One region of the Sporomusa rhizae genome, then DNA from elsewhere that is predicted to be linked to it. Evidence: riboswitches for the same ligand, from Rfam matches in the RefSeq annotation. Region 1 holds a riboswitch; each other region holds the start of a gene.
The links. Region 1 has a riboswitch for thiamine pyrophosphate ahead of thiT (energy-coupled thiamine transporter ThiT). Riboswitches for the same ligand answer to the same signal wherever they lie in the genome.
Positions count from the first base shown of each region.

Region 2: linked by a shared signal. The riboswitch ahead of thiC (phosphomethylpyrimidine synthase ThiC) and the one ahead of thiT (energy-coupled thiamine transporter ThiT) in region 1 are both predicted to bind thiamine pyrophosphate.
Region 3: linked by a shared signal. The riboswitch ahead of thiS (sulfur carrier protein ThiS) and the one ahead of thiT (energy-coupled thiamine transporter ThiT) in region 1 are both predicted to bind thiamine pyrophosphate.
Region 4: linked by a shared signal. The riboswitch ahead of thiC (phosphomethylpyrimidine synthase ThiC) and the one ahead of thiT (energy-coupled thiamine transporter ThiT) in region 1 are both predicted to bind thiamine pyrophosphate.

Region 1 is NZ_CP156925.1:3,939,884-3,947,523, forward strand. Features, by position in the region: gene SRRS_RS18670 (DUF5058 family protein) at 1-339, opposite strand, end outside; gene SRRS_RS18675 (RidA family protein) at 358-735, opposite strand; gene SRRS_RS18680 (D-serine ammonia-lyase) at 816-2,162, opposite strand; gene SRRS_RS18685 (helix-turn-helix domain-containing protein) at 2,553-3,116, shown strand; gene SRRS_RS18690 (thiamine diphosphokinase) at 3,351-4,067, shown strand; TPP riboswitch at 4,114-4,216, shown strand; gene thiT (energy-coupled thiamine transporter ThiT) at 4,278-4,928, shown strand; gene SRRS_RS18700 (amino acid permease) at 4,994-6,361, opposite strand; gene SRRS_RS18705 (Nramp family divalent metal transporter) at 7,097-7,640, opposite strand, start outside.
Region 2 is NZ_CP156925.1:1,914,461-1,922,100, forward strand. Features, by position in the region: gene SRRS_RS08565 (L-lactate permease) at 1-786, shown strand, start outside; gene SRRS_RS08570 (hypothetical protein) at 821-1,045, shown strand; gene SRRS_RS08575 (HPP family protein) at 1,106-1,690, shown strand; gene thiC (phosphomethylpyrimidine synthase ThiC) at 1,784-3,085, opposite strand; TPP riboswitch at 3,137-3,235, opposite strand; gene SRRS_RS08585 (pyruvate carboxylase) at 3,249-6,704, opposite strand; gene thiM (hydroxyethylthiazole kinase) at 6,947-7,640, shown strand, end outside.
Region 3 is NZ_CP156925.1:2,899,569-2,907,208, reverse strand. Features, by position in the region: gene dnaG (DNA primase) at 1-1,543, shown strand, start outside; gene rpoD (RNA polymerase sigma factor RpoD) at 1,600-2,709, shown strand; tRNA gene SRRS_RS13685 (tRNA-Asn) at 2,773-2,848, shown strand; tRNA gene SRRS_RS13680 (tRNA-Ile) at 2,899-2,973, shown strand; tRNA gene SRRS_RS13675 (tRNA-Glu) at 3,052-3,126, shown strand; tRNA gene SRRS_RS13670 (tRNA-Val) at 3,200-3,275, shown strand; gene SRRS_RS13665 (tRNA (adenine(22)-N(1))-methyltransferase TrmK) at 3,474-4,163, shown strand; gene SRRS_RS13660 (Nif3-like dinuclear metal center hexameric protein) at 4,154-5,272, shown strand; TPP riboswitch at 5,349-5,458, shown strand; gene thiS (sulfur carrier protein ThiS) at 5,517-5,717, shown strand; gene SRRS_RS13650 (thiazole synthase) at 5,721-6,506, shown strand; gene thiH (2-iminoacetate synthase ThiH) at 6,559-7,640, shown strand, end outside.
Region 4 is NZ_CP156925.1:1,902,333-1,909,972, forward strand. Features, by position in the region: gene SRRS_RS08510 (carbonic anhydrase) at 1-460, opposite strand, end outside; gene SRRS_RS08515 (hypothetical protein) at 644-1,171, opposite strand; gene thiC (phosphomethylpyrimidine synthase ThiC) at 1,181-2,485, opposite strand; TPP riboswitch at 2,540-2,637, opposite strand; gene SRRS_RS08525 (hypothetical protein) at 2,647-2,823, opposite strand; gene SRRS_RS08530 (ATP-binding protein) at 2,957-4,855, shown strand; gene SRRS_RS08535 (response regulator) at 4,883-5,602, shown strand; gene SRRS_RS08540 (CDC48 family AAA ATPase) at 5,791-7,640, shown strand, end outside.

The DNA.
Region 1 (7,640 bases):
AGCGGATTGAGGATCGACCCCAATTACTTTTGCGGCTAATGTAATCATTGCCAATTCGGTCCGTGCAGCACCTATATCATTTAATCTCATCCATGCAGTAGGTGCACCTACCACAGCAATTAGTGCAAGAAGTACGATGACGGGAGCCAACGCCGGTCCAAGGGCTGTAATCATTGCCGATCTCATGCCTGCATAACACTTTTCCCGGGGCATATTTAGTTTTTCCGCTGTTTTAAACGCTTCACGCAAATAAATAAGACTTTGAAACAGTATCACAATAACTATTATGCTTGAAGCAAACCACATACCCGGACTGTTCATAACTGTTTTTAAATCCACAAATAACCCCCCTTTTTTTTACTTGACTAACGCGATTGCTTCTATTTCAACCAACACATCCTTAGGAAGTCGAGCAACTTCCACACAGGAACGGGCCGGAGGATTTTCAGCGAAAGCAGTCCCATATACTTCATTTACAAGTGCAAAATCATTCATATTTTTTATAAAAATAGTGGTTTTAACGACATCGGCTAATGTTTTTCCCTCAGCAGCTAATATAGCCTTTATATTGTCCAATGATTGCTGCGTTTGTTCTTTTATAGAACTAGCAACTTCACCCGTGGCAGGATTGACCGGAATTTGTCCAGATACAAATAAAAAACCATTGGCGGCAATAGCTTGAGAGTATGGCCCGATTGCTTTTGGTGCTTTTTCCGTATTTACTATTTTTTTCATTTTGCAAACCTTCTTTCTAGTTATTTGTATAAATTTCTAATACCCTGCTTTTCCTTAAGCACACGTACGATTTCAGCAACTTACACACCTTGTTGGTAAAATTTATCCATTTCCGTTTTTGGCACCATACTTCCTCCGGTTGCCCAAGTTATCTGTGTAGCGCCAGGCATTTTATCTAAGAGATTTCTTTCCTTCAGGAATCTTCTGCCTGATTTCGTTGCCATCAATTGCATAGGCCCAAAAAATCCAGCTAAAGCAGATGGTTCCAAAAACTTATTTTCGGAGTCAGCTAACATTTTTAGCAGCAGATAAAGATGTTCATCTTGCACAGTAAATACACCCGCGATATCCCGTTCCAAAATTCTTCCAACCAATCCAGAGGGTCTACCAACAGCTAGGCCGTCTGCAGCAGTACGATTATCAATGCCAAAATCTTGTACGGCTATTTTTTCATGCAAACCTGTCATCAAACCGAGTAACATTGCCGGCGAATGAGTGGGTTCTGCAAAAAAGCAATGAACATTTTCTTTAAATATTGATTTCAGGCCAAAAGTAACACCCCCAGGCCCTCCGCCAACGCCACAAGGTAAATGTACGATAAGTGGATGTTCTTCATCGACAACTATATTAAGATTTATTAATTGCTGCTGTAATCTTTTAGCAGCTACCGCATATCCCAAGAAAAGGTGACGTGAACTTTCATCATCAATAAAATAACTCTTAGAATCCTGCTCGGCTTCTTTACGCCCCGCTTCAACTGCCTGAGAATAATCAGCAGTATGTTCAACTACAATTACGCCTTTACTCCGAAGCATATCCTTCTTCCATTGCTTCGCCTCCACAGACATATGCACAACTACTCGAAATCCCAGTGCTGCCCCCATAATTCCAATGCTCAAACCTAAATTTCCCGTAGAGCCAACAACAATTGTGTATTCTTGAAACAGGTTTCGAAAATCATCATTTTTTAATATTGAATAATCATCTGTCCACGATAAGTTAGTATGTTTCGTTGCAATGGCTTCTGCCAAATAGAGTACTTCATACACGCCTCCCCTCGCTTTTATTGAGCCGGAAATTGGAAGATGACTATCAAATTTTGCGCATAATTTTCCTGGAATGTTTAAGCCGCATAATTCACTAAGTTTTTGCTGCATGTTCGGAATGAACGCAAGAGGAGATTCAATGATGCCATTACTCTGTTCAGTTTCCGGAAAAGCCTTCATAATAAATGGTGCAAATCTAGCAAGTCTTGCTTCGGCATCTTGAATATCTTTTTCCGTAATAGAATGAAGAGATTCTTCTTGTTTATTTCCATAAAGCGGATTCACCCAAAATACCTCGCGGGTACTCATCAAATCCTCGATAAGTGGGAACTCCGCTTTCCATTCTTCGATTTTTTTCTCCAAAACAGTAGAATTTTTCATATAGCCCTCCGATGATTCAGTTTAAGTAAATCAGATATTGCGGTCATCAACTATCAATGTCTTTCCATAAAACTTTCAACCATATTTAATTATATTTTACATTAGTTAAATGTGATTGAATTGTTTAATCACATTTAATATACATCATGTCCCTACTATTTGCAATAGTATAAAAAATAAAATTTTTCTTTATTTGTAATATTTTAAAATTCATCTTTATACTAGATTTTAAAAGACAAAAATAGCATTTTGGTTAATAATCAACCTATATAAGTCACCATACTAATTTAATAAAGAAAACTCGCTATACATGGTTGTTAAATAATACAAGTTTTGATAATATTAAATTGTATTGAACACAATAAAATCTTGTTAGGAGAATATACTTACATGCAAAATACCGACGACAGTGTCGAACTTGGACAAAGAATTGCTGCTGCAAGAACTAGTAAAAACCTTAGCCTACGTCAATTGGCTGAAAGGATAAATGTTACGCCTTCATTGTTAAGCCAAATTGAACGCGGACTTGCAAATCCATCACTTAATACGCTTCGTATGATTGCAGTTTCTTTGGATATACCCCTTTTTAGTCTTTTTACTGAACCTGCAAATGTTGATAAATTAATTACCCGTGCCAACAATCGCAAAAAAATCATATTTCCGCATAGTAATTGGGAATATACACTGCTTTCCCCAGATCTAAGCGGAGCAATTGAAATGGTTTTAATGACTATCCCTCCTCATGCCCAATCCTCGGAGATTCCTTTATCCCATACAGGAGAGGAAATTGCCTACGTATTGTCTGGTACTGTTACACTTTATCTTGAGGACTCCATGGAAACACTCGAAAAAGGTGATAGTGTAAAAATCCCCCCCGGCTCACGTCATATGTGGAAAAATGACAACAGCTCCAATGCCGACGTAATCTTTGCCGTAACTCCGCCGGATTTTTAACTGTTAACCAAGGCAGAAGGCCATTACTCATTGCCTCACAATAAAGCACCTGAGAACCAAATATATATGGATCTCAGGTGCTTCATTTCGTAAGCGATCATCCTCATGCTATGGATGTGATTTTAAATGCGATACAATTTACCAACTCCGAATACATCGGAATAAAGAAGGATAATAAAGCAATAAAGGTGAAATAAGCATCTTGAAATACTGGAATTTGGACAGGTGTAATCGATGATACAAAGTTTAAAACTACCACAAACTGAGCTTACGTTTAAAAAATCATTCCCAAAAACAACGCTGCTGATGACAGCCGGCGGCAGGCCGCCGGAAAATAGATGGTTTTCGACGCTGGCAGCAGGCCTGCCTATATGGTGTATCGACAGTGGTATCCATATTTGCCGGCAAACCGGTATAACGCCGGACAGAATTATTGGTGATGGTGACAGTGCCAATCCTGAAGCCTGGGCATGGGGGAGAAGTCTGGGTGTACCGGTTGAGATTTATCCGGAAGATAAGGATTATACTGATCTCCAGCTTGCTTTGCTTAGAGCGAAAGAAATATATGGTACGACTACCGCAATTATCACCGGGATATGGGGAGGACGGTTTGACCATGCTTTTGGCAACATACAATCACTAGCCGGTTATGAAGAGCTTGGCATCAAAAGTATTGCCGCCGATGAATCTGAAGTCTTGTTTTTTTTATCAGGTCAGGATAATGTAAAAATAAAAACAGAAGTAATGCCTGACGTCATATCCCTGATTTCCCTATCAAACCGCTGTTTAGGTGTTACTATTGCCGGCGTGCGCTGGCCGTTACAAAACGCAGAACTTAAGCGCACCCTGCCCTACGCAATTAGCAATCAGCCGTTAGTCAACTGCCAGGAAGTATTTGTTTCACTGGGTAAAGGTTTACTGGGAGTCTATTTGCAGTATAAACATTTATAAATTACTTGTCCTGTGCATAAAATAGTGTTATAGTGGAATAAAATGACATATGTGCTAGGGGTGCCTACGGGCTGAGAGATGAGTATTATTTCATTAACCCTTAACCTGATCTGGATAATGCCAGCGTAGGGAAGCGACTTGAATAATAGAGAAAGCCGCAAACCTACAATTGGTTGCGGCTTAAATTTTTTATTATTGGAGGGTAAAGATATGAAGGGTACCTTTGTCGACAACATAGCAACGATTGCAGCAAGTCCGACTACGATACTGATTCTGGCGGGTGTTATTTTATTAGTCGTGGCATTGATGCGAATGAAGAAGGTTAATTTCAGCGCAAGAATGATGGCTCATATCGGTCTAGCACTTGCTCTGGCCGCTATTCTGCATGCATTTAAACTATACCATATGCCGCAAGGTGGCAGTGTAACTCTGGGCAGTATGATTCCTATACTTCTTATAGCATTTTTTTATGGCGCAGAAACCGGATATCTCACCGGTTTTTTGTATGGCATGATTAATTTGATCCAAGACCCCTTTATCTTGCACCCGGTACAGGTGTTGTTTGATTATCCGTTGCCCTTTATGGCTTTAGGCTTGGCGGGATATTTTAAAGGCCGATATCTGGTGGGAACAGTCGTCGGTATTATTGGTCGGTTTTTGTTTCATTTCATTTCCGGTATCGTGTTTTTTGCCAGCTATGCACCACAAGGGGTTTCACCGTATCTGTATTCATTCCTGTTTAACGCCAGCTATCTAGGTGTAGAATGCATTATTTGCCTTGTTTTAATGCGAGTTTTGCCTATTGAGCGAATTGAAATGACGATTAGGCGTCAACCGTTAGTCAGCGATAATTATAAATAAAACAAAAAAATCCGCGTGCATACATCATGCGGATTTTCTCTTACTTGAACACTGCCTGACTTCATTTATCCAGCTGTTTCGTTTCTTTTTCCAATACCAAGCGCATAATAGAATATTGTGATAATCGCACAAAAAACTATGCCAACAATTAATGATACTCGCGTGTCACTATTAAACCACATTCCGATTAAGACTAAGAATAAAAAGATAATTGTTATATAGTTGCTAATCGGAAATAGCGATGATTTAAATGGATGCGAATCCATTTCCTTTTCCCATTTCCTTCTAAATTTAATTTGACTAATGCATAGTACAAACCACGGAATCATGCCAGGCAGAATGCTGGCGCTGTAAATATAAATAAATAGTTTTGAATTCGGGTAGATATAATTGAAAAAGACTCCGATTACTAAGCAAGCGATGGTGATTTTAATACTATTGCTGGGAACGCCACCACTTGAAACTTTTCCGAAAAATTTTGGCGCCTGCCCGTTTTCTGCTAACGTATAAAGCATTCTCCCGGCGCTGTATATACCGCTATTGCAACCGGACATTGCGGCAGTAAGAACTACAAAGTTAATGATACCGGCTGCCGAAGTAATCCCGATTTTTGCGAACGTCAACACAAAAGGACTGCCGATCGTGCCGATCTGGTTCCAAGGATAAATAGCTACAATAACAAATATAGCTCCGACATAGAAAATTAAAATACGCCAGATAATATTTTTTATCGCTCTACGCAAGGTGTTTTTAGGATCTTCTGCCTCACCAGCAGTTATGCCGACAAGTTCAACCCCCTGGTAAGAAGCCGTTACCAGGCATAGTGCAAACAGGAATCCTTCCCAACCGCCAGCGAAAAATCCTCCATGAATATAAAGATTGGCAATCCCCACAGGTTGGCCCGCATTACCAATACCCAAAAAGATAATCGCTAGTCCCACTACCAGCATAACCACAATCGTAACAACTTTAATGAGCGCGAACCAAAATTCGAATTCACCGTAGTATTTAACAGAAACTAAGTTAGCCATCGCAATAATCGCCACGCCAACAAGCGCCGGCAGCCATTGCGGCAGCGTGGGAAACCAATAATTCATGTAAATTCCAATTGCCGTAACCTCTGACATTCCTACTGTAACCCACAAAAACCAATAACACCAGGCCGTCAGATATCCCGCCCAAGGACTAATATACTTATGGGCATAAGTTGCAAAAGAGCCGGTGACTGGTTCGAGGAACAACATTTCTCCCATAATACGCATAACAAAGAACATAACAATACCGGCTAACATATAGGCAAGCAATACCGAAGGCCCAGCCCACTTAATTGTGCTTGCTGACCCCATAAATAAACCGACGCCGATGGTGCCGCCTAAGGCTATTAATTCAATGTGGCGAGCCTTTAGCCCACGGGCTAATTCTTTCTCTTCCATTACTTTCGTACCCTCCTAGTCATCATACAATGCGCATTTAGTTCCATAAGATTTTTATTGCATAAGAAAGACCGCTATCTTTTACGACTGCCTCGACATCAATTACGGCTGACAAGGGTGAACCCTCCAGGAATCTGCCAATATTACATTTTATAGAATGCTCTGTTAGCAAAAATAAATACAGGCTACCCTAAAAAGGAATTAACGAGATGATTTTGTTATCTTTGAATAGGATTGGTAGACGGACTCCACATATACAGAAATGGCCTTTAATTCTCCACCATAACAAGGCTGGATTTTAAAGGCCATTATTAATTTAGTTTTAGACAACTTTTTTGTTTACGGCAGAAGGGGTAAAATAATTATTGACAGCAGTGGCAACACCCAACAAACAGCATAATATATGTATTAACTAGTATCGGTGCTGTTATAAACTCGCACGATACTAAAATTATTTCAGGGTTCAAAAAAATAGGTGTGTCATTATAGTAACGAGAATCATATTATACAGTAAATTAATATCCCATAAAGGGGAGTAGCTAACGGATTACCTTTCCGTGAGTAGGGTCGACACACTGGCGCAAGCCCGGCCCTACTGGCAGCACCACTGCTTTAGCGAGACCTTTATATCCAACTATTCTGCTGGATATAAAGGTCTTTTCTAATTTTCTTAAAGAAATTCCGCAAGATTTAAAATAGGCTGCCACCTATTCAAACCTTGCGGAACAAACCCGGTTACGCTTGGCCCGTAAAGGTAAGGTACAATAAAACAGCATTTAGTACTAAAATCAGACTTACGATAACCCAACCAACGCAATTTGTCAGTAACCCATTTTTGAATTTGCCCATAATGCCCGCCTTGTTAGTTACAATCATCAAAGGAATGATTGCTGCCGGCAAAGCGAAGCTGAGTGATACTTGGCTATATACCAGCGCCTCCATGGGATTCACACCTGACATTAGAATCGCTAAGCCAGGAACCATCGTGATTAACCGACGAATACTTGCAGGTATATCGAAGCCCACAAATCCGCCTAAAATAACCTCGCCAGCCATCGTGCCGACAGTAGATGAGGATAATCCCGATGCCAAGAGAGCCAGCCCGAAAGCCCCGGCAGCCATGTTACCCATTAGCGGTTGCAAAGTCATATAGGCGGCCTCAATGCTATCCACGTCAAAGCCATTACCCTTGAAAACGGCTGCCGAAACAATCACCATAGCGGCATTAACAACAAACGCCATGTTCATCGCAACGAACACATCAATTTTTGCCATTTTT
Region 2 (7,640 bases), 2.0 Mb from region 1:
GAGGCTGACGGAAGCACGAAGTGGGGCGAGAAGCCCTATATGAACTTTAATATGGCGTTTTCGCCCTATTATATTCTCATCGCTTTGTGTATTATGACTCAGATAAAGTCAATTGCCAATTTCTTTGCACCCTATACCTGGGGACTTAGTTATCCGGCCATGACAACTGCTGCAGGTTTTGCGGTGAAAGCCGAAAAAATGTACTCGAAAATTAATATTTTCTCACATCCGGCACCACTGCTGCTTACTGCAGCACTCTGTGGTTATATCATCTTTAAGATGTTTGGCAAGTGGAAAGACGGGGCAGCCGGCGAGGCGCTAAAGGCAACTTTTAGCCAGTGTGTCCCCACCAGTATTGGTATAACCACTATGGTTATGATGGCCTTAATTATGAACGATACTGGCATGACAAGTCTGTTAGCGCAAGGCATAGCCGAAGCGACCGGTGTTTTATTTCCGATATTCTCGCCGTTTATTGGTGTACTGGGGGCATTTCTAACCGGCAGTAACACCAACTCTAATGTAATGTTTGGGGCGTTACAGTTTGAGACGGCTAAAGTTTTGGGAATTAGTACTGTAGTCATGTGTGCTGTGCAGTCTGTCGGCGGTTCAGTAGGCTGTTCAATTGCTCCGTCCAAAGTATTGATCGGTTCGGCCACTGTCGGCCTTGAAGGTCGTGAAAGCGAGATAATGAACCGGACAATACCTTACTGTATAATTATTTCGCTGCTTGTGGGCATCAATGCGTGGATTTTTGCCTACATGTTATTTAAAGACCTGCCATAGGTCAAAAAATGCGAAATATCAAGGGGGGATTGTAATGAGTACAAATCCTGTGCCTAATGCCAACACCAATACTACGTTTAAACCTGTGCCGTGGGGTAAGAAATATCGTACTCCGTTAATGAATACGGCATTCTGGTGCTTTTGGATAGGATTTTTTCTGGCGCATCAGGGCGGCGTTAGTAACATCGACTTCATGATTAGTTTGTCGTATGTAGTATTTACGCTAGCCTGTCTGGTTCCCTTGGTTACAAAGAAATAGGTATCAGGGAAATGCCGTTTTTACGGCATTTCCCATTTTCAACCTAAAGGAGGCGTTCAAATGCCAAATAACCTGCCGGAAAAAGAAAGCGGTGTAAGAACGGCGACATACTGTGAGCACCTGGTTACATCTTATGATGCATATTTGCAAAAAATACGCTCAACGGGTAAATGTGGTGTTCCTATGCCCGCTATGTCAGAATGTTTTTGGGCGCTGACCGGATCTTTTGTTGGTATTGGAATTGTCACCTATCTTACTTTCCTAAAAGAAATTCCCGTGTTAGTTGCATCACTAGGAGCGTCTGCATGTCTTATTTTCGGAGCTCCGGCGGCTCCGTTTTCACAGCCGCGCAATGCTATTGCCGGACAGTTGCTTTCGGCTATTGTCGGGGTTGCCGTATACCAACTGGCAGGTTGCTATTGGTATACGGCAGCTCTTAGCGTCGGAATTGCGGTAGCTGTGATGATAAGAACAAGGAGCGTCCATCCCCCGGCCGGAGCTACGGCTTTAATTGCAGTAATTACCAAGCAGGACTGGTTATTCCCGCTAATGCCTGTAAGCATAGGTATATGCATTCTGGTAATTGTCGGGATAATAGTGAATAATTTGGCTGCCAAGCGGCAATATCCGCATTATTGGTGGTAGGAACGAGATAGTCGTGTGTGTAAAACAAAGTGGTAGTGTATGCTTAGCGGACATACACTACCACTTTGTTTTGTTTGTAGACTAAATGGGGATTTAGAGAATACTTAAATCGTCGCCGTTAAGAACCTTTTTAATATTCTTCATTGGGCACATTTTGCCGCACATGGTACAAGTATCTTCACACTCTGGTTTGGATTCTTCTCTGTATCTGCGGGCTTTTTCCGGATCAATGGCTAATTCGATCATTTTAGGGAAATCTACTTCAGCGCGGGCCGCGCTCATTTGATTATCCCAATCGCGTGCACCGGGGATTCCCTTGGCGATATCGGCAGCATGGGCAGCTATACGGCTGGCGATAATGCCTTCTTTCATATCCTCAAGATTCGGCAGCCGGAGGTGTTCAGCCGGTGTTACATAGCAGAGAAAATCGGCACCATTTGAAGCGGCTATGGCACCACCAATGGCGCTGGTGATATGGTCATAGCCTGGCGCAATGTCAGTAACCAGTGGTCCCAATACATAGAAAGGTGCGCCATGGCACAGACGCTTTTCGAGCTGCATATTTGCCACAATTTCGTTAAGTGCCACATGGCCTGGACCTTCAATCATTATTTGAACATTTCGTGCCCAGGCGCGTTTGGTTAATTCGCCGAGAGTTATCAATTCTTCAATTTGCGCCGCATCGGTGGAGTCATGAATTGAACCAGGGCGACAGGCATCACCTAAGCTTATGGTTACATCATACTTTTCGCAGATATCTAAAAGACGGTCATAGTACTCGTAGAAGGGGTTTTCCTTTTTATTAAGTTCCATCCAGGCAAACAGGAGGGAGCCACCGCGGGAAACAATATTGGTAAGGCGTTTGTTATTTTTAATTCGTTCGGCAGTTTTGAGGTTCATGCCGCAGTGGATGGTCATGAAGTCAACACCGTCTTCGGCATGGCGTTCGACAACCGAGAAAAACTCATCTACGGTGATATCTTTCAGATCTTTGTCAAGCATTCCAACAGCATCGTACATAGGAACAGTACCAATCATTATCGGTGACATATCGATCAGTTTGCGGCGGAAATCACGGGTTTTACCATAGCAGCTTAGGTCCATGATTGCGTCAGCTTTCAATTCAATGGATTTTTTTACTTTTTCTAATTCCAGATCAATGTCGTAGCAATCTTTGGATACTCCTAAGTTGACATTTACTTTGGTGCGAAGTTTTTCGCCGACTCCCATAGGATGGAGGCTGGTATGATGTTTGTTGGCGGGAATGGCAATCCGGCCGCTGGCGACTAATTCGCGTAGTAATTCAGGGTCTATTTTTTCCTCCTGAGCTACGATACGCATTTGTTCAGTCATAATACCTTTTTTTGCGGCATCCATTTGAGTAGTATACATAATTAAAAACCCCTTTCTCTGTAGGCTTTTAGCTATAGACAAAGGGGTTAGTTGAAAGCGTTAAGAAAGCTTTCCTACGGTGGTACTAACCACATCAGGTTATAAGGGTTGGAATAATTCCTCTCAGCCAACAAGGCACCCCCAGCTATAACTATGCTTGCCATATTTAATTAGGTTTGGATATCTTCACGAGTTCCAGCAGTAAGTCACCGGTTTCAACAGCATCCTGAGGCTTCACATAGATTTCTTCCACAATGCCATCAAAGGGAGCCTGAATGGTTGTTTCCATTTTCATAGCTTCGGTAACGAGTAAGTATTCGCCCTTCTTAACGTGAACTCCTCCTTCTACCATGATTTTTACAATTTTTCCTGTCATGGTCGCGCCAAGATGGCCAGGATTATCTTTATCTGCTTTTTTCCTTGCACTACTGGTAGTCTTAATGCTCTTATCTTTAACGACAATTTCACGTGGCAGACCGTTAAGCTCAAAGTTGACAATTCTTGTTCCATCAGGAAGTGGTTCTTCAACAGAGATTAATTTGATTACTAGCATTTTTCCTTCTTCAATATCTACTCTAATTTCTTCCTTAGAATTTAAGCCATAAAAGAAGGTTGGCGTATCTAAAATGGATACATCACCGTAAGTGGCAAAGAAGTCAACCCAGTCTAAAAATACTTTGGGGTACAATGTATAGGCAAGCACATCACATTGTGTTACCGGACGGGGTAGGTTATTAGCAAGAGTTTCCTGAATTTCGTCAAAGTTAGCCGCTTCCAGGAGTTCACCCGGGCGTGTTGTCAGCGGTTGTCTTCCCTTCAGGATTATACGCTGGAGTTCTTGCGGAAATCCTTGGTATGGCTGACCGATTTGTCCGGAGAAAAATTCAACTACCGAATTTGGAAAATCTAAGCTGGTTCCGAGACGGTAAATATCTTCTTCTTCGAGGTTGTTTTCTACCATGAACAAAGCCATGTCGCCAACGACTTTTGAGGAAGGGGTTACTTTTATAATATCACCAAACATGTCATTGACTTTTCTGTACATGTCTGATACTCGATCCCATTGACTTTCCAGCCCTAACGATTTCGCTTGCTGCTTAAGGTTGCTGTATTGACCGCCAGGCATTTCATGTTGGTATATTTCCGGATTGGGGTAAGCCAGGCTGCCTTCAAAGTCTTTATAATAGGCACGAATATCTTCCCAGTAGTGTGATAGTTCGTTCATACTACGAATATCTAGCTTTGGCTGCCGGGGATGCCCTTGTAAAGCATAGTAAAGACTATTGCTGCTAGGTTGGGACGACGCGCCGGCCAAGGAGGAGATTGCGGTATCAACAATATCTACACCGGCTTCAATAGCGCGGGCACAAGCATAAATTCCGTTGCCGCTGGTATCATGCATATGCAGATGGATAGGCAGATCTACCGCTTCCTTTAAGGAAGATACAAGCCGGTAGGCTGCTTCCGGTTTGAGCAGTCCAGCCATGTCTTTAATCGCCAAAATGTGGGCGCCTGCTTTTTCGATTTCTTTTGCTAAATTAATATAATATTTTAAATCATACTTGGATCGGGAAGAATCTAAGATATCCCCGGAATAGCATAAGGAGACTTCGGCAATTTTACCGGAGTTACGAACTGCATCAATAGAAACAGTCATTCCTGACAGCCAGTTTAAGCTGTCAAAAATACGAAAAACGTCAATGCCGCTTGCTGCGGCTTGCTCAACAAAGGCACGGATTACATTATCCGGATAGCTTGTGTAGCCAACAGCATTAGCGCCGCGCAAAAGCATTTGAAATAAAATATTCGGAGCTTGTGCCCTAAGGGCTTCTAAGCGTCTCCAAGGGTCTTCTTTTAAAAACCGGTAGGCAACGTCAAAAGTAGCACCGCCCCACATTTCAAGAGAAAACAAATTAGGCAGTTTGTGGGCAGTAGGGGAGATAACGTTAATCATATCCTGGGTTCGCATCCTTGTTGCCAATAGCGACTGATGCGCATCACGTAAAGTGGTGTCTGTTAAGAGCACTTCTCTTTGCTGTTTTATCCAGCCTACTAAGCCATCCGGTCCTTGACTGTCAAGAATCTGCTTGGTGCCGCTTGGCAGCAGGGGCGATTCCGGCATGCTTGGAAAACGGACAGGTGGGAAGCTGGGTTTTAGTCGCTTTGTAAAGTCTTCATACCCGTTAACCGTAGTATCAGCTATATATTTTAACAATTTAGTACCACGGTCTTGGGGGGGAGTAAATATAAATAGTTCCGGTGTTGTATCAATAAATGTTGTGAAGTAGTTACCGCTTAAGAAATCAGGATGGTTGACTACATTATTGAGAAAAAGAATATTTGATTTAATACCCCGGATACGGAATTCGTTTAGACAACGCTTCATTTTGGCGATAGCGCTTTTATGGGTTAGTCCCCAGGTCGAAACTTTTACCAGCAGTGAATCGTAGTAAGGAGTAATAACAGAGTTTGTATAGGCATTGCCGGCATCAAGCCGTACGCCAAACCCGCCGCCGCTGCGATACGCCGTTATTTTGCCGGTATCGGGTGTAAATTGGTTGGCAGGGTCTTCCGTGGTTACCCGGCACTGAATGGCGTGACCGTTGCAACGAATAGAATCTTGTGAAGGAATGCCGATACTCTCATCAGAGAGCGGCGTCCCGTCGGCTATATGCAGCTGGGCTTGCACAATGTCAATGCCTGTAATCATTTCGGTGATGGTGTGTTCTACTTGGATACGGGGGTTAACCTCAATAAAATAAAATTGTTGATCAGGCGTTACCAAAAACTCTACTGTACCGGCGCTGACAAATTTAATGGCTTTCATTAGCCGAACGGCGGCGCTCGAGATCTCATGCCGCAGTTTTTCCGATAAGGAGATACTGGGGGCAATTTCAATCACTTTTTGGTGCCTGCGTTGTATCGAACAATCCCGTTCATAAAGGTGAATAACATTACCATGCTGGTCGCCTAATATTTGCACTTCGATATGCTTCGGGTATTCTATGAGACGTTCCAGATATATTTGGTCATCACCAAAAGATGCTTTGGCTTCGGATTTCGCCCTAAAATAGGAATCCTCAAGATCGGCCGGGGTTTGGACAATGCGCATACCCCGGCCGCCTCCGCCCAGGATTGCTTTAATTATAAAGGGATAGCCATAGCGATTCGCAAAAGCTTTGACCTCTTCTAAGCTGTGCACTGGACCGTCGCTTCCCGGTATGACAGGCAGGCCGGCGGCTACAGCCTGAGCCCTGGCGTTAATTTTATCGCCGAACATCGTCAAGTGCTCAATCTCAGGACCTATAAAAATAATGTTCTCTTCCTTGCAACGTTTGGCCAGGACTGTGTTTTCGGATAAAAAACCATAGCCGGGATGAATAGCATCTACACCACGGTTTTTGGCGATACGAATAATGGATTCGATGTCTAAATAGGCATCCACCGGACTTTTATCTTCACCCACCAGATAAGCCTCATCGGCACGATAACGGTGTAAAGAAAATACATCTTCTTTAGAATAAATGGCAATTGTGCGTATTCCTAGTTCATAACAAGCCCGCATAACCCGAATGGCAATTTCGCCACGATTGGCAACTAATACAGTTTGAATTTTATTCATTATTATTCCCTCCCAAAGCAAAACAGCAGTTTTTGAGAAAAAAACAACTGTAATTCGTAATTTAACACTGATTTACAAAAAGCACAATATATTTTAAGAAAATATACTGTATATATTAATTTAAGAAAACTATTATTAGTTTATAGACATAAAGAAAAAGGCATACCAGCAGGATGTTTGAGCAAGAATGACGAAAAAATGTTAATATACTAAGAAAACATTGCAGCTTATGGAGGAAGTTTATGTATGAACCGGGGGAATTTGGTGAAAGCCTGCGGCGCTTACGCGAAAGGCGACCGCTAATTCATCAAATTAGCAATTATGTTACCATCAATGATTGTGCGAATATAACATTAGCAATTGGTGCATCGCCAGTAATGGCAGAAGACGTTAGTGAAGTAGAGGAAATGGTTTCTTTGGCGGCGGCCTTGGTTCTGAATATGGGGATGCCAAATTCGCGAAAGATTGAAGCCATGTTAGCCGCCGGCAGGCAGGCCATGAAACAGGGGATACCAATTATTTTTGATCCTGTAGGCGCCGGTGCTACCAAACTGAGAATTGATGCGGCTGATAGAATTCTTACAGAACTTAAAATTACGGCAATTCGTGGCAATCTGTCTGAGATTAAAACCCTGTTAGGAATAGGATCAGGAACCAGGGGCGTTGATTGTATTGAACCTCAGGAGGATAATCAGGCTTTAGCCAAAAGACTGTCTGCAAAGCTGGGCAGCATAGTAGCGATTACCGGTTCAACAGATGTTATTGCTTACAATAATGAAGTTTGCTATATTCATAATGGAACTGAACTTTTAGCAGGGGTGACCGGCACAGGTTGTATGACAACTGCGCTGATAGCCTGTTTCTGCAGCGTGGCAAACAATGCCTTTGCCGGTACAATTGCGGGTGTTGCTGCTATGGGGATAGCCGGTGAGCTTG
Region 3 (7,640 bases), 1.0 Mb from region 1:
CAAAAAATTAAATATACCCTTACCGGAAAAAGATAAAACACCATTGGAGCTAGCCAGAGAGCAGGAACTTGCCAAACTATATCAAGTTAATGAGCTGGCCGTTGATTTTTTTCATGCATGCTTAACAAAAACCAAATTTGGCAAACCTGCACGAGAATATTTGGCAAGCCGTGGTATTTCAGCTGAACATATTAGCTTTTTCAAATTAGGGTTTGCGCCACCATTATGGGATAAACTATCTCTAGCATTTAGTAAACGGGGCATAGATCTCGACATTTTATTAAAATCAGGATTATGCGCTGCGCGCACGTCGGGTGAAGGTGTTTATGACCGGTTCCGAAATCGGATTATGTTTCCGATAAGGGATGTGCGTGGGCGGGCAATTGGTTTTGGCGGCAGGGTTTTAGATAATTCTCAGCCAAAATACTTGAATTCGCCAGAAACTCAGCTTTTTAATAAACGGCATGTTTTATATGGGTTCGATAAGGCTTACAAGCATATCCGTGAGTCTGGTCAAGTGATTATCGTCGAAGGCTATATGGATGCTTTAACACTGTATAGTCACGGAATCAAAAATGTAGTGGCATCACTGGGGACAGCTTTTACGCCGGAGCAAGCTAGAAACCTAATAAAACTTAATGCAGAACTATTGTTTTCATATGATACTGATGCTGCTGGTCAAAATGCTACTGTGAGAGCGTTAGCTACAGTGCGTTCCATGGGGGCTGCGATTAAAGTAGTATCAATGCCTGATGGTAAGGATCCGGACGAATTTGTTAGAAAGCATGACAGCTCAGCTTTCCAAGAGCTAATTGCGTCTGCTCAGCCATTGTTAAATTATCAACTGGATCAGGCATTAAAATCAGATGATTATACTACAGTTCAAGGGAAGATTGCTGTTGTCGGTAAATTGGCGCCTATCCTGGCTGAGGCTGAAAATGCTGTAGAAGTAAATGCACACATTACTAGGCTGTCTCAAGTATTAACTGTGGATGAAAGCGCTTTACGTACTGAAATTACAAAATATATAGTTCAATCCAAAAAGGATAAAAATGTAAAAAACGGGAAAACTATAAATATTGCATTATTATATAAGCAACCAGCACCGGCTGTAGTTCAGGCGGAACGGCAACTTATTAGAATGATGTGCGAAGATTTATCGCTTATCCCTTATGTTTTTTCTCAAATTTCTCCGCAAGAAATACAAGGGGTTTTACAGCAAGAGATAATTAATTTAATATTTAATGCGTATAATATGGAAAAAAATATTACACAGACCGACCTAAATACAATAGTTAATAACCTGAGTGAGAAAGCAAACAATGAATTTTCACATATTATGTTGATGGAAATACAATTACAGGATGTAGTTAAATCAGTAGACGATTGTATCAAAACAATTAGGCTGGCACATTTAACTACTTTGTATGAACAACATCGGTTGATGGCCGATGAATTAGAACGCATGGGGGATAGTAGCTTTCTGCAGGAACTGGCGGAAAGTCAGCGAATTAAACATGAAATTAGTAAATTGCATCATTAACAAGCAAGTAAGGATATACCAACTATCGTCAATTACCAGGGGAAGGGGGGAAAACTATGGCCGATAAAAAAAATGCACCGGTTGAACATGTGAATGAACTTCTACACAAGGGTAAAAAACGCGGTGTACTAACGTATTCTGAAATTATGGATACAATGCAGACTGAAGACATGAGTCCGGATGAAATTGATGATATGTATGAAATCTTTAATAACAAAGGTATTGAAATTGTAGATGAAGTTCCAGACGTTGAACTTATTGAAGGCCCAGATATGTCTGAAATTGAAGAAACGGCCGAAGAAGAAGTAGATATAGATCTCACCATTCCTGAGGGTATTAGCATTGATGATCCTGTCCGTATGTACCTCAAAGAAATTGGCCGGGTTCCGCTCTTGACAGCTGATGAAGAAATTAAACTGGCCAAACGTATGGAACAAGGGGATGAGGAAGCAAAGCGGCGACTTGCTGAAGCTAACTTGCGTTTGGTAGTTAGCATCGCGAAACGGTATGTTGGCAGAGGTATGCTATTCCTTGATTTAATTCAAGAAGGAAATTTAGGCTTGATTAAGGCTGTAGAAAAATTTGATTATAACAAGGGATATAAGTTTAGTACGTACGCTACTTGGTGGATTCGTCAGGCAATAACCAGGGCTATCGCTGACCAAGCCAGAACTATTCGTATTCCAGTTCACATGGTAGAAACCATAAATAAGCTAATCAGGGTATCACGCCAACTTCTGCAAGAATTAGGCCGTGAACCATCTCCGGAAGAAGTAGCTAAAGCTATGGATGTTAGCGTAGAAAGAGTACGGGAAATCATGAAGATTGCCCAAGAGCCAGTCTCCCTAGAAACGCCAATTGGTGAAGAGGAAGACTCGCATCTAGGTGATTTTATTGAAGATCAGGATGCCCCGGCTCCTGCTGAAGCAGCATCTTTCATGTTGCTTAAAGAACAGCTGGAAGAAGTATTAGAAACACTAACTCCACGTGAGGAGAAAGTATTGCGCCTTAGGTTTGGTCTAGACGATGGTCGCGCTCGTACACTGGAGGAAGTTGGACAATATTTTGGCGTCACCCGTGAGCGCATACGTCAGATTGAAGCTAAAGCTCTTAGGAAACTTCGTCATCCTAGCCGCAGCAAGAAATTGAAAGATTTTCTTGAATAAAAACTAAATAAAGCACTTGACGTAATAGAGACATTGTTTTATAATAATCAACGTTGGCGATATTCCTCGATAGCTCAGTTGGTAGAGCAATCGGCTGTTAACCGATCGGTCGTAGGTTCGAGTCCTACTCGAGGAGCCAGATAAGTTTATTAAACAGGCTTTCTTCGGAAAACCTGTTTTAGTTCTTTAGGGCCTATAGCTCAGCGGTAGAGCAGCCGGCTCATAACCGGCTGGTCCCTGGTTCGATCCCAGGTGGGCCCACCATTTCGTTGTTAGAAATTCGATATACGACATTCGATTATTAATGTTAAGTACGAAAGTCTAAAGTCGAACATCAATTATGGCCCGTTGGTCAAGCGGTTAAGACACCGCCCTTTCACGGCGGTATCAAGGGTTCGATTCCCTTACGGGTCACCATCTTTGATATTCGATGCTCGATTTTAGACATTCGATAAAACATTTCGAAAGTCAAAAATCGAACTTCGAATACGGGCGATTAGCTCAGCTGGGAGAGCGCCTGCCTTACAAGCAGGATGTCGGCAGTTCGATCCTGTCATCGCCCACCATAAAAACCTGCGAATATATTCGCAGGTTTTTTGCTGTCTTGAACCGTTAACTTTAGCTGAAAAGGCAACTTTTATATCGCACGCTGCATTAGTTATCGCGCAAGCCGTGTATACATATTTCGAGGTTTTAGACTATTAACAGGATTTTTTATCCATAGACCGAAATACTATCTAGGATGATAGGAGGAATTATAATATATGAGACTAGGAGAACGGTTACAGACAATTGCGGACATGGTTCCTGAAGCTTCCATTTTAGCTGATATAGGTACTGACCATGCATATTTACCAATATACCTTGTCGAGCAAAAAAGAGTTAGTCGGGCAATTGCCGGAGACATTCATCACGGTCCATTTCTTTCAGCCAAAAATGCTGTTGCTGACACTCAATTGGAACAATATATTGCCGTACGTCAAGGCAATGGTCTTGATGTTCTTAATCCCGGGGAAGCGGATGTTGTCGTAATCGCTGGAATGGGAGGAGCTAATATTATTGACATTCTAAGCTCCCGTCCGGAAATAACCGCAAAGCTAAAGCGTGTTATTCTACAACCTATGATTGCGGCGTCGCTCGTTAGAATTTGGCTGTATAAAAATAATTGGAAGATTGTCGCTGAAGAACTAGTAGAAGAAGAGGGTAAAATGTATCAAATTATCGCGGCGGAACCAGGAACTGACTGCCAGATCGAAGCTGTACTATACGAGATTGGTCCGCTGCTCTGGAAGAATAAACATCCTTTGCTAAAGCGTCATATTCAAGAGCTGCTCAGGCATTTGCGTGGCGTACTATCGGCAATGGCAGATAGCAAGGAAGCTGTTAACTCTGAAAAGTATAAAGCTTTTACTAAAAAACTAAACGATTTGGAGGATAAAATGTCATGCCTATAAAGTGCCGCGCCCTTATGGCTGAACTTGAAAAATTAGCGCCAAAGCATCTGGCTGAAGAGTGGGATAACGTCGGTTTGCTTGTAGGAAATCCTGAGCAACTGATACATAAGGCTATTGTTGCTTTAGATGTTGATGGGGACGTTGTTGATGAAGCATTGACAGTGGGTGCTGATATGATAGTTGCTCATCACCCCCTGATCTTTAAAGGCATTAAGAACATCAGAGCGGATTTGCCATTAGGCAGCTTATTAACAAAGTTGATTAAAAACGGCATTGCCGTATATGCCGCACATACTAATCTGGATAGTGCTCCCGGGGGAGTTAATGATATCCTGGCGCAAAAGTTAAAACTAACAGATATCAAAGCATTGACGTCAGTACATCAGGATAAACTTTGCAAATTAGTAGTATTTGTTCCTGTTTCTCATGTTGAAAAAGTAAGAATGACCATGTCGGAGGCTGGGGCTGGTCATACAGGTAATTACAGTCACTGTTCGTTTGCAACAGAGGGGATAGGATCATTTCTTCCGTTAGCGGGGACTAATCCGTACATTGGCAAAACAGGTTCCCTTGAATTCGTGCCGGAGTATCGATTAGAAACCATAGTGCCTATGCATTTAAAGACTCAAGTTATTAATGCCATGATAGCCGCACATCCTTATGAGGAAGTCGCTTATGATGAATATTTGCTGCTAAATTCAGGGGCAAGCTATGGTTTAGGTCGTATAGGAGGTCTTGCCGAACCCGTAAGTCTTGAGATGTTTATTGGTCAAGTAAAAGCGGCACTAAATATTACCGCGGTGAAAGCAGCCGGATCCGTTACCACCAAGATTACCAAAGTGGCAGTATGCGGCGGCAGCGGTGCAGATTTGATCAAAAACGCGGTTAACGCCGGTGCGGATGTACTGATAACTGGCGATGTAAAATATCATGAAGCCCAACAAGCTGTTGCTGAAGGCTTAGCGATTATCGATGCAGGTCATTTTGCTACCGAGCAACCTGTAGTAGAATGTGTCGCCTCCTACTTAGCAAATTTTATAAGTAAGAATGGCTATAGTATAGAAATTATTGCTAGTGCCTCAAATAGAGATATATTTACAGTTTATTAACAAATTTGCCCAAATAAAAGCTTATACCAATTTTGACGATTATTTCAGTATGCTATAAAATAGTAATAAATAAATATTGAGTGACCGAGGGAGCTCATGTTATGGGCTGAGAGTGGAACTAGTGAGTTCCTGACCTCCATACCTGATCGGGATAATACCTGCGGAGGAAGGTCGTGTATAATAATGCGCGTCATTACCATTCGGGGGACGTGTTTTTTATTTTTTTAAAAGGAGGAATTCCCCCATGCTATTAATTGTAAATGGTAAAAAAATCATCGGCGCAGAAGGTATTACTATAGCCGAACTGGTTGGTCAAGAGGGTTTTAATCCTGAAGTGGTTATCATCGAATACAACGGTAACATCGTCAGAAAAGAAGACTGGCAAACCGTTGTATTACAACAAGAAGACTGCCTTGAGGTAGTTAGTTTTGTAGGAGGAGGCTGACCTATGAAAAAAAATCCAGTGAATGACATTCTACAAATTGGTGAAACAAAATTAACTAGTCGGTTATTTTTGGGAACAGGGAAATTTGCATCTAATACACTTATCCCAGAAGTTGTAAATGCCGCTGGAGCACAGGTTATAACGGTGGCATTGCGGCGAGTAGACCTCGATCACAAAGAGGAAAACATTGTTACTTATATACCTAAGCACTGTACATTATTACCGAACACATCTGGCGCTAGAAATGCTGAAGAAGCTATTCGCATAGCTCGTTTGGCCCGAGCTGCCGGGTGTGGCAATTGGATCAAAATTGAAGTTATTTCCGATAACCGGTACTTACTGCCTGATAATATGGAAACAATTAAGGCAACTGAAATCCTTGCTAAGGAAGGCTTCGTTGTACTCCCTTATATGAGTCCTGATTTGATGGCAGCCAAACGTTTGGTAGAAGCTGGTGCCGCTGCTGTCATGCCACTTGGGGCACCTATTGGAACAAATCGTGGGTTAAAAATGAAAGAACTTATTAAGATACTAATCGAGGAAATATCATTACCCATTATTGTAGATGCGGGTATCGGCCGCCCTTCGGAAGCAGCCGAAGCCATGGAAATGGGTGCAGCAGCAGTTTTGGTAAATACAGCGGTAGCAACAGCCAGCGATCCCGAAGCAATGGCCGAAGCCTTTGGTTTAGCGGTTGCCGCCGGCCGTAAAGCTTTCTTGGCCGGACCTGGGGCTATTCAAGAATATGCAAACGCTTCGTCACCGTTAACCGGATTTTTAGATAAATAGAGCAGGTTAGTTAAGGATAAATAAATTTTCTTAGCGTGATTGGAGGGGAAAAATGAGCTTTTATCAAGAAATAGAAAAGTATCGGGACTGGAACTTTGCCGATACTTCTAATCAAATAACCGATGCTGATATTTCACGGATTATTGCAAAAGATAATTTAACAGTTTGGGACTATTTGACCTTACTGTCACCAATGGCTGAAAACCATTTAGAAGCAATGGCGCAGAAAGCGCATCGCCTTACTGTACAGCATTTTGGCCAAACGATATTGCTTTATACACCGCTTTACTTAGCAAATTATTGTGTGAATCAATGTGTCTACTGCGGTTTTCATGCGCATAATCAAATTGAGCGCAAAAAACTATCGCTTGAAGAAGTTAAAGCCGAAGCAAAAGCGATTGCCGCCACTGGCTTAAAACATCTTCTAATTCTTACCGGTGAATCACGATACCATTCTTCGGTGGAATATATTAGGCAATGCGTAGACATATTAAAAGAATATTTTACCTCTATCAGCATTGAAGTATATCCACTCAATACGGAAGAGTATAACGTGCTAATTGAAAATGGCGTGGACGGTATGACAATCTATCAGGAAACATACCATCAAAAAGTATATGCCGAGCTTCACCCCGCAGGTCCTAAACGTGACTACCATTATCGGCTTGATGCTCCTGAACGTGCATGTCAAGCCGGCATGCGCAGTGTCAATATTGGTGCGTTGCTTGGTCTTGATGATTGGCGCAGAGAAGCATTTTTTACAGGCATACACGCAGATTATTTACAACGTAAGTATCTTAATATTGAAATAAGCATATCACCACCGAGAATGAGACCCCATGTCGGTGGTTTTCCGCCCAAAGTTATTGTCAGTGATAAAAACCTTGTTCAATATGTGCTTGCATTTCGTCTGTTCATGCCGCGAGGCGGCATCACTTTATCTACGCGTGAAAGTGCCGTATTACGTAATAACATGGTTAAACTCGGAATAACCAAAATGTCTGCTGGTTCATGCACTGCTGTTGGCGGGCATTCAACACAGGCGTCTGTCAGCCAGTTTGAGATATCGGATGAACGAAATGTAGCCGATATTGCGGCAATGCTGTATTCACAAAATTATCAGCCTGTTTATAA
Region 4 (7,640 bases), 2.0 Mb from region 1:
CGGTAAACTCAACATTGCTGCTAATCGCGTTAGTTAATAGCTCGCCGGCCTGTGTATTTGCTTTTTTCAGAGCAGGTTGGATAGCTTGTCTGATAGTTTCAATATGACCCTGGCATAAGCTTCCGTTTACAGCAGCCTTGACCGCACCGCAGTCTCCATGCCCTAAAACTACTACTAGCCGGATATCAAGATGTTCTACAGCATATTCAATACTTCCTAGCACTACATCATCGACCACCTGACCTGCGGTGCGTACCACAAACAAATCACCGAGCCCTTGGTCAAAAATTATTTCCGGGGGAATACGGGAGTCAGAGCAGCCTAGTATTACTGCAAAAGGGTCTTGCATGTTTATCAATTGGGATCTTCTTTGTACTCCTACGTTATTTTTTGCATAGCGCTCTGTGACATATCTTTTATTCCCTTGGATGAGTTTTTCTAGTGCATGATAGGCATCCATAAGTATCCTCTCCTTACCTAGTTATTGTTTTTTGATGAAGATAGTGAATTGCCGATCGCTTATATAAAAAATGACGTTGCAAGTATTTGTAAAAATAAAATCAAAATACTTGCAACGGCCAGTGTGAATTTTAGTATAGTTTATTTTACAAGGCTGATTGAAGTTGGTTTTTTTCTATATGTATCAAGGAGAAATCCGGCTGTCTGGTTCTTGGCAGGCAAATAAATAGCCTAAGTCCTTCAAAATTAGGAAGAGCAGCTCAGCATTGATAAATTCGACAGGCTTCTCATAGCTAAGGGTAAAAGAGTGACCGCGGTATGTGGCTAAGCTGACTTTGCCGGCTTCATCGGAATAGAATTGTTGATGTCGAAGCCGTGAGCGCATAGAAGCTAATAATTCGACTGTGCGCGTATACTCGGGAGGAAACTGCCAACTGCTCATGTGCTGCCGCAAAAGGTCAAGTGATTTATCGATGCATTCTAAAATGGCAGGAAAGAAGACAAAGGTTATATACCAAGGGAAATAATTACTATTCTTTGTTTGAGAAAATTGGCGCTCAAAATGGAAATACTGCCGGCATCCAATCATGATATCCAACATGTTTTTAATATATTTCAACCTGAAGTCGTCAGGGGTGTACTTTTCACATATAGTTGCCAACAAGGAACGGTAATCTTTAATCAAGTCATTAAATTGATAAAATGTAGTCATTGCAGCACCTTAGTCCGCAAGAACTAACTGTTCCCCGTTTAATATTTTTTTCATATTTTTCATGGGACACATCTTTCCGCACATAGTGCAGGTGTCTTCACATTCTGGGATAGATTCCTCCCTGTATTTACGGGCTTTTTCCGGATCGATTGCTAAGTCAATCATTCTTTTAAAATCAACATCGGCGCGGGCTGTGCTCATTTGATTATCCCAGTCGCGCGCTCCGGGGATGCCTTTGGCAATGTCTGCTGCATGGGCGGCAAGGCGTGAGGCGATGATTCCCTCTTTCATATCGTCAAGGTTAGGCAGACGCAAATGTTCAGCCGGTGTCACATAACATAGAAAGTCAGCACCGTTAGCGGCTGCAATCGCCCCGCCAATTGCACTTGTAATATGATCATAACCTGGGGCAATATCGGTTACTAATGGACCAAGAACATAAAAAGGAGCACCATGGCATAATTTTTTCTCTAAAAGTATATTGGCGGCAATCTCGTTAAGCGCTATATGTCCAGGCCCTTCTATTATGACCTGAACATTTTGCTGCCAGGCATGTCTGGTGAGCTCGCCCAATGTAATCAACTCTTCCATTTGGGCGGCGTCTGTTGAATCATGAATTGAACCCGGGCGGCAAGCATCACCCAAGCTTAAAGTAATATCATATTTTTCACAGATAGCAAGCAGCCGGTCATAATACTCATAAAACGGATTTTCCTGGTTGTTTAGCTCCATCCAGGCAAATAAGATCGAGCCGCCGCGGGAAACAATGTTGGTGAGACGTTTGTTTCTTTTAACCCGCGCAGCTGTTGCCCGGTTCATGCCGCAGTGAATTGTCATGAAATCCACACCGTCTTCGGCATGCCTCTCGATAACTGAAAAAAATTCGTCAACCGTGATATCTTTTAAATCTTTGTCAAGCATACCTACTACGTCATACATAGGGACAGTACCGATCATGACGGGGGATATATCGAGAAGTTTACGGCGGAATTCCCGAGTTTTGCCATAACAGCTAAGATCCATAATGGCATCTGTTTTTAGGGCGATGGCCTTTTTGGCCTTGTCTAACTCTAATTCGATGTTATAGCAGTCTTTGGAAACGCCTAGATTGACATTGACCTTGGTACGGAGTTTTTCGCCGACACCAATAGGCATAAGATTGGTGTGGTTGCGGTTCGCCGGAATAACAACCTTGCCACTTGCCACCAGGTCACGCAAATTTACAGGGCTAATGTTTTCCTTGCCGGCAACAATGCGCATTTCTTTGGTGATTATGCCTTTTTTGGCAGCATCCATTTGGGTAGTGAAACTCATATTTTCCCAGCCTCCTTTTTTATATTAGTCATAGAAGAGATGGGACCAGCTTTTGATATAAGAAAAAAGCTTCCCTACGGTGGTATTAACCACATCAGGTTTAGAGGGTTGGAGTTTACTCCTCTCAGCCGTGGGCACCCCTAGCTATGAACTAATTAATACTAGAGCTCAACTTTTTTTGCGTATTCAATAAAACTCTGAAGTAATGTTTTTAACTCTTTGATGATTTTTTGTCCTATTGATGGAGGGGAATGGCTGTCAGCAGAGTCAGCCTGGCCAGTGGCAGGCAATTTTTTATTAGCAGGAGAATGCTGTGTAGCAGGCTTGTTTTGCAACATTATAATCCTCCTATAAAAAAAATATATGGAAAAAATTGTATTTAAAATATATAATAAATAATGTCGAGTTATCAGTCAATCAAACAACAAAAAAAATTAATAAGTAAAGTAAAGTAAATGCAAGGTGATTTTTATGAACTCTCTCCCACTTGTACTTGAAAGTCTCAAACATGAAATTAATGTAGGCACTTTAAGCGAGCTGGAGGCCGAAGGAGAGCCTTTATCGTATATTAACCTTCCGCCTAAACGGCTTGCTCAGGATATTGCCAAATTAACTGCTGCTATTATTAACTCCTTAAAAGATGACACATTTGCACCGCTTAAAGTGCATGTTAGTTGGATAAGCAAAGTCAGACTTGAACAAGGGTTCAGATTACCGGAGATTATGGCCTTTCTTGAGCACTATGAAAAAGCTGTTAAGGATGCCATGTCACTATATTTAAAGAATGAGCTGCCTATTCTCAATATATTCCGGCGGGATTTTGATTCTTTACTTGATAGGGTAAGAGTCCATTTGACCGAATACTTTTTTATTCTTTATGAGGATACTGTTTTCAGGCAGTTTGAACAGCTCAGGACTATTAATGAGATAACTACCCGTATGACCTCTTCCATGAATATTAATGACGTATTAGATTTTATTGTATCAAGTGCAATGCGGTTGTTTAAGGCTGATTGCGGCAGCATTCTCTTAACAGGTCAGGCTAACGAATGGAAAACGCCTATTGCCACAGCATGGTATCAGCCTGATTCGCCGGTTTTTATCTCCGAAACGGTACTAGATACTGTAACCCAGAAAGTTATAGAAATAAAATCTGGCGAAGCGCTGTCGGAACGCCTGATTAATGTTCTGCAAAACGAGCAGCTTTGCAGCGTAAAAGCTATTAGATTGTGCTTTCAGGATTTTTTAATTGGCATATTGGCAATAGGATTTCGTTCTGCCTGCAAATCTACTCCGATTGAGCAAACATTGTTTGCGACTTTTGCCAACCATGCATCTATTGCTGTGTATAACGCTCAGCTGTATGGCGATGCTGACAGCAAATTAAAGCAACAAGTCCATGCAGTAACAGTGCTCTTAGAACAAAAACGCGCTATTATGCAATGTATGCGGGAAGGAGTTGTTGCGATAAATACTGATGGATACATCAATATAGTAAATAGTGAAGCCGAACGATTGCTAAATATACCCACCGATCTTATTGGCAAATACATTTTAGACGTTCTGCCTAATTCGAGGCTGCCTATTGTGGTTAAGACCAGACAGGCAGAGTATGACCAGGAACAAGAGGTTGGGGATAAGGTTATTATCACCAACAGGGTGCCGATTATAGTCGATGGTGAAGTCATAGGGGCTTTGGCTACTTTTCGCGATAAAGAAGATGTTAAAGTGTTGGCAGAAGAAATAATTGGACTACAAAGCCTGCTGGATTCGATGCGGGCCCAATCACATGAATTTGCCAACAAGCTGCATGCCATATCAGGGCTTATACAAATGAAACAATACGATAAAGTGGTAGAACTCATTACTCTAATGTATAAAAGTCAACAGGAGTTTGTTAGTTTCATCGTTAAACGAATTAAAGACCAGGCTACAGCTGGCTTAATTATCGGAAAAATCAGTCAATCAACTGAACAGGGAATTTCTTTGCGGCTGAATTCCCGCAGCAAGCTTGAATCTCTGCCGCCGGTATTTGGCAGTCTGGCCATGGTAACTGTGTTAGGTAACCTGATTAGCAATGCTATTGATGCAGTGCAGGGCCTGCCAAGTGAACGTAAAGTTATTAATGTTTATATTTATCAAGGAAAAAAGTATTTAACTATAAAAGTAAGCGATTTTGGGCCAGGCATTCCTGAAGTTTACAAAAACAAAATATATCAGCGAGGATTTTCTACTAAACGGGGAAGCCGCGGGGTTGGTTTATATCTTGTAAAGAAAGAAGTAGCTATAAGTGGCGGAAAAATAACTGTTCAGTCCCAAGAAAGCCAAGGGAGCATCTTTAGTGTAAAGATACCAATTCGGGGCATCTGAAGCCTTAAGTTAAAGGGAGGTAGAATCATGGCCATCGATGTTGTTATCCTGGAAGACGACCCAATGGTGCTAGAACTTCACCGGCAGTATATAACCCAGATGAAGGGATTTAGGTTAGTAGGTCAGGCGAGTGACGGGGAGACCGGCTTTGAGCTTATTGCCCAGATAAAACCACAGATAGTAATCTTGGACGTCTATATGCCTGGGCTGAACGGAATAGAGTTATTGCGGCGCATCAGGGCGACCGGGATTAATACCGACGTTATTTTAGTGACGGCCGCTCATAACTCAGAGACTATTCAACAGGGAATACAGTATGGTGCGGTTGATTACATCATAAAACCCTTTACATTCCAACGTTTTAAAAAAGCTTTAAAGAACTACCAGAAATATGTCTTTAAAATTAAGAATATTCAGCGAATGTCACAAAAAGATATTGACGTCTTAAAGGGAGATACATTTAGTGAAAATATTGCGAGTTGCCTTGAAGATTTGAAGGACAACATTCCTAAAGGCTTGGACAAGGCTACTCTGGATTCGGTGTTAGGGATAGTGGAAAGGCAGTCTGGCTATTTCAGCGTTGCCGATATTGCCAAACTTGTTGGTATATCAAGAGTTACAGTGCGTCGTTACTTAAACTATCTATGTGATAACGGTTGGCTGAAGGGAATTTTATCGTACGGGCCTGTAGGCAGGCCGCTTCACAAGTACATGAAAGATGATGCATTTTCCGGTAAGATTAGTTAAAAAAGCTAGTGTAGCAGTAAAAAGGCCGCTACACTAGCTTTTTTATCGGAATCCTGTATCGGTAAACAATGAATTTTAATTACAAAAATATCCTTATTTACCATATAGTAGTCAAAATATAAGCATGTCATTATAATAAAAATTGTAATAAGCTTCCACTGAGATCATCTAGAGGAGGATAATCAAACATGGCAATTACCCTATCCTTTAGAGTAGCAGATGCGATGCCGGAAGATGTCGGTCAGGGTTATGTCCGCATCGATAATGCCGAAATGGATAAGCTTGAAGTCATCATTGGTGATATTGTAGAGATTCAGGGCAGGAAGACGACAGTAGCAAAAGTAGTCCCCTGCTTCACCCAGTTTAGAGATAAAAACCTGGCGCAGCTGGAATCTATTATTCGGGAAAATGCCGGGGTGGGAATTGATGAGCGGGTCACTTTGAAAAAGGCAGTGCGCCAACCGGCTCAGAGTCTAGTTTTAAGTCCGCTTGATGTTACCGTAGATTTTAGTGATGCTCAGGATATTCAGCATCTGGAACGCATGCTGAGTGGATTGCCGGTGATTATCGGTGACAAAGTGAAAGTGCGTTTAGCTGGGGCACAAAATCAATTCTTTACAGTTCTTGGTACAGCCCCCCAAGGTCCGGTAATTATAAATTCCGGCACAAAGATTAAGGTTACACAGGCGGATGCATCTGAAGACAGGAAGTTCCGGGCGTCATACGAAGATGTAGGCGGTTTGGATAAAGAACTGCAGCGCGTGCGAGAGATGATAGAACTGCCGCTTAAATATCCGGAAATATTTCGCCATCTTGGTGTAGAGGCTCCTAAAGGAGTACTGCTTTACGGCCCGCCAGGTACAGGTAAGACATTGATGGCCCGGGCAGTAGCCAGTGAAACTAATGCCGCATTTCTACATGTAAATGGCCCGGAGATTATTAATAAGTTTTACGGGGAAAGTGAAGCGCGCCTGAGAGAAATTTTTGAAACAGCACAGCGTCGGGCACCGGCAATTATTTTTATCGATGAGATTGATGCAATTGCCCCAAAACGTACAGAGGTAATCGGTGATGTGGAAAAACGGGTAGTAGCTCAGCTCTTAGCGCTAATGGATGGTTTGAAAAACCGGGGGCAGGTTATCGTAATTGCCGCAACCAACGTCCCGGATATGGTTGATCCGGCACTCAGGCGGCCAGGGCGCTTTGACCGTGAACTGTCAATAAATCCGCCTGACAGGCATGGAAGATTACGAATATTAAAAATACATACACGGGATATGATGGTCGATTCCGGTATTGATTTAGAAAAACTGGCCCAGATAACTCATGGCTTTGTAGGTGCTGATTTAGCCATTTTGTGTAAAGAAGCCGGGATGAATGCGGTACGGCGCCTGCTACCTAAAATAGACTTTATGGCAGGTGTAACCGAACAAGATTTAGCCAGTCTAACGGTTACCATGGATGACTTCTATAACGCATTCCGGGAAGTCGAACCAACTGCCACCAGAGAATTTTTCTCTGAACGGCCTAATACCAAATGGGACCATGTAGGTGGTCTTGAAGATATTAAAGATAAATTACGGACATTGGTGGAAATGCCTATTCAACACCCGGAATTGTTTAAAGAAGCGCGGTACACCATGCTAAAAGGCATATTGCTGACCGGTAAGCCGGGAACAGGCAAGACACTCTTAGTAAAAGCGCTGGCCGGCTCAAGTGAGGCACACTTCATAGCGGTAGATGCCGCCACCCTCAATTCCAGGTGGTTTGGAGAAGCCGAAAAGGGACTCAGACTAATCTTTAAACGGGCCAAGCAAATAGCCCCTTGCCTACTCTTCTTCGACGAAATTGATGCCTTAGCTCCTGTAAGGGCTGCATCAGACAGAAGTGGTGCTGACCGGCTGGTAAGTCAACTATTGTTAGAACTAGACAGCCTGATGGACAATTCCAATGTTATTGTAATCGCAGCTACAAACCGGCCTGATAGGGTAGATCCTGCGCTCATGCGGCCAGGCAGATTCGATTTTATAGTTGAATT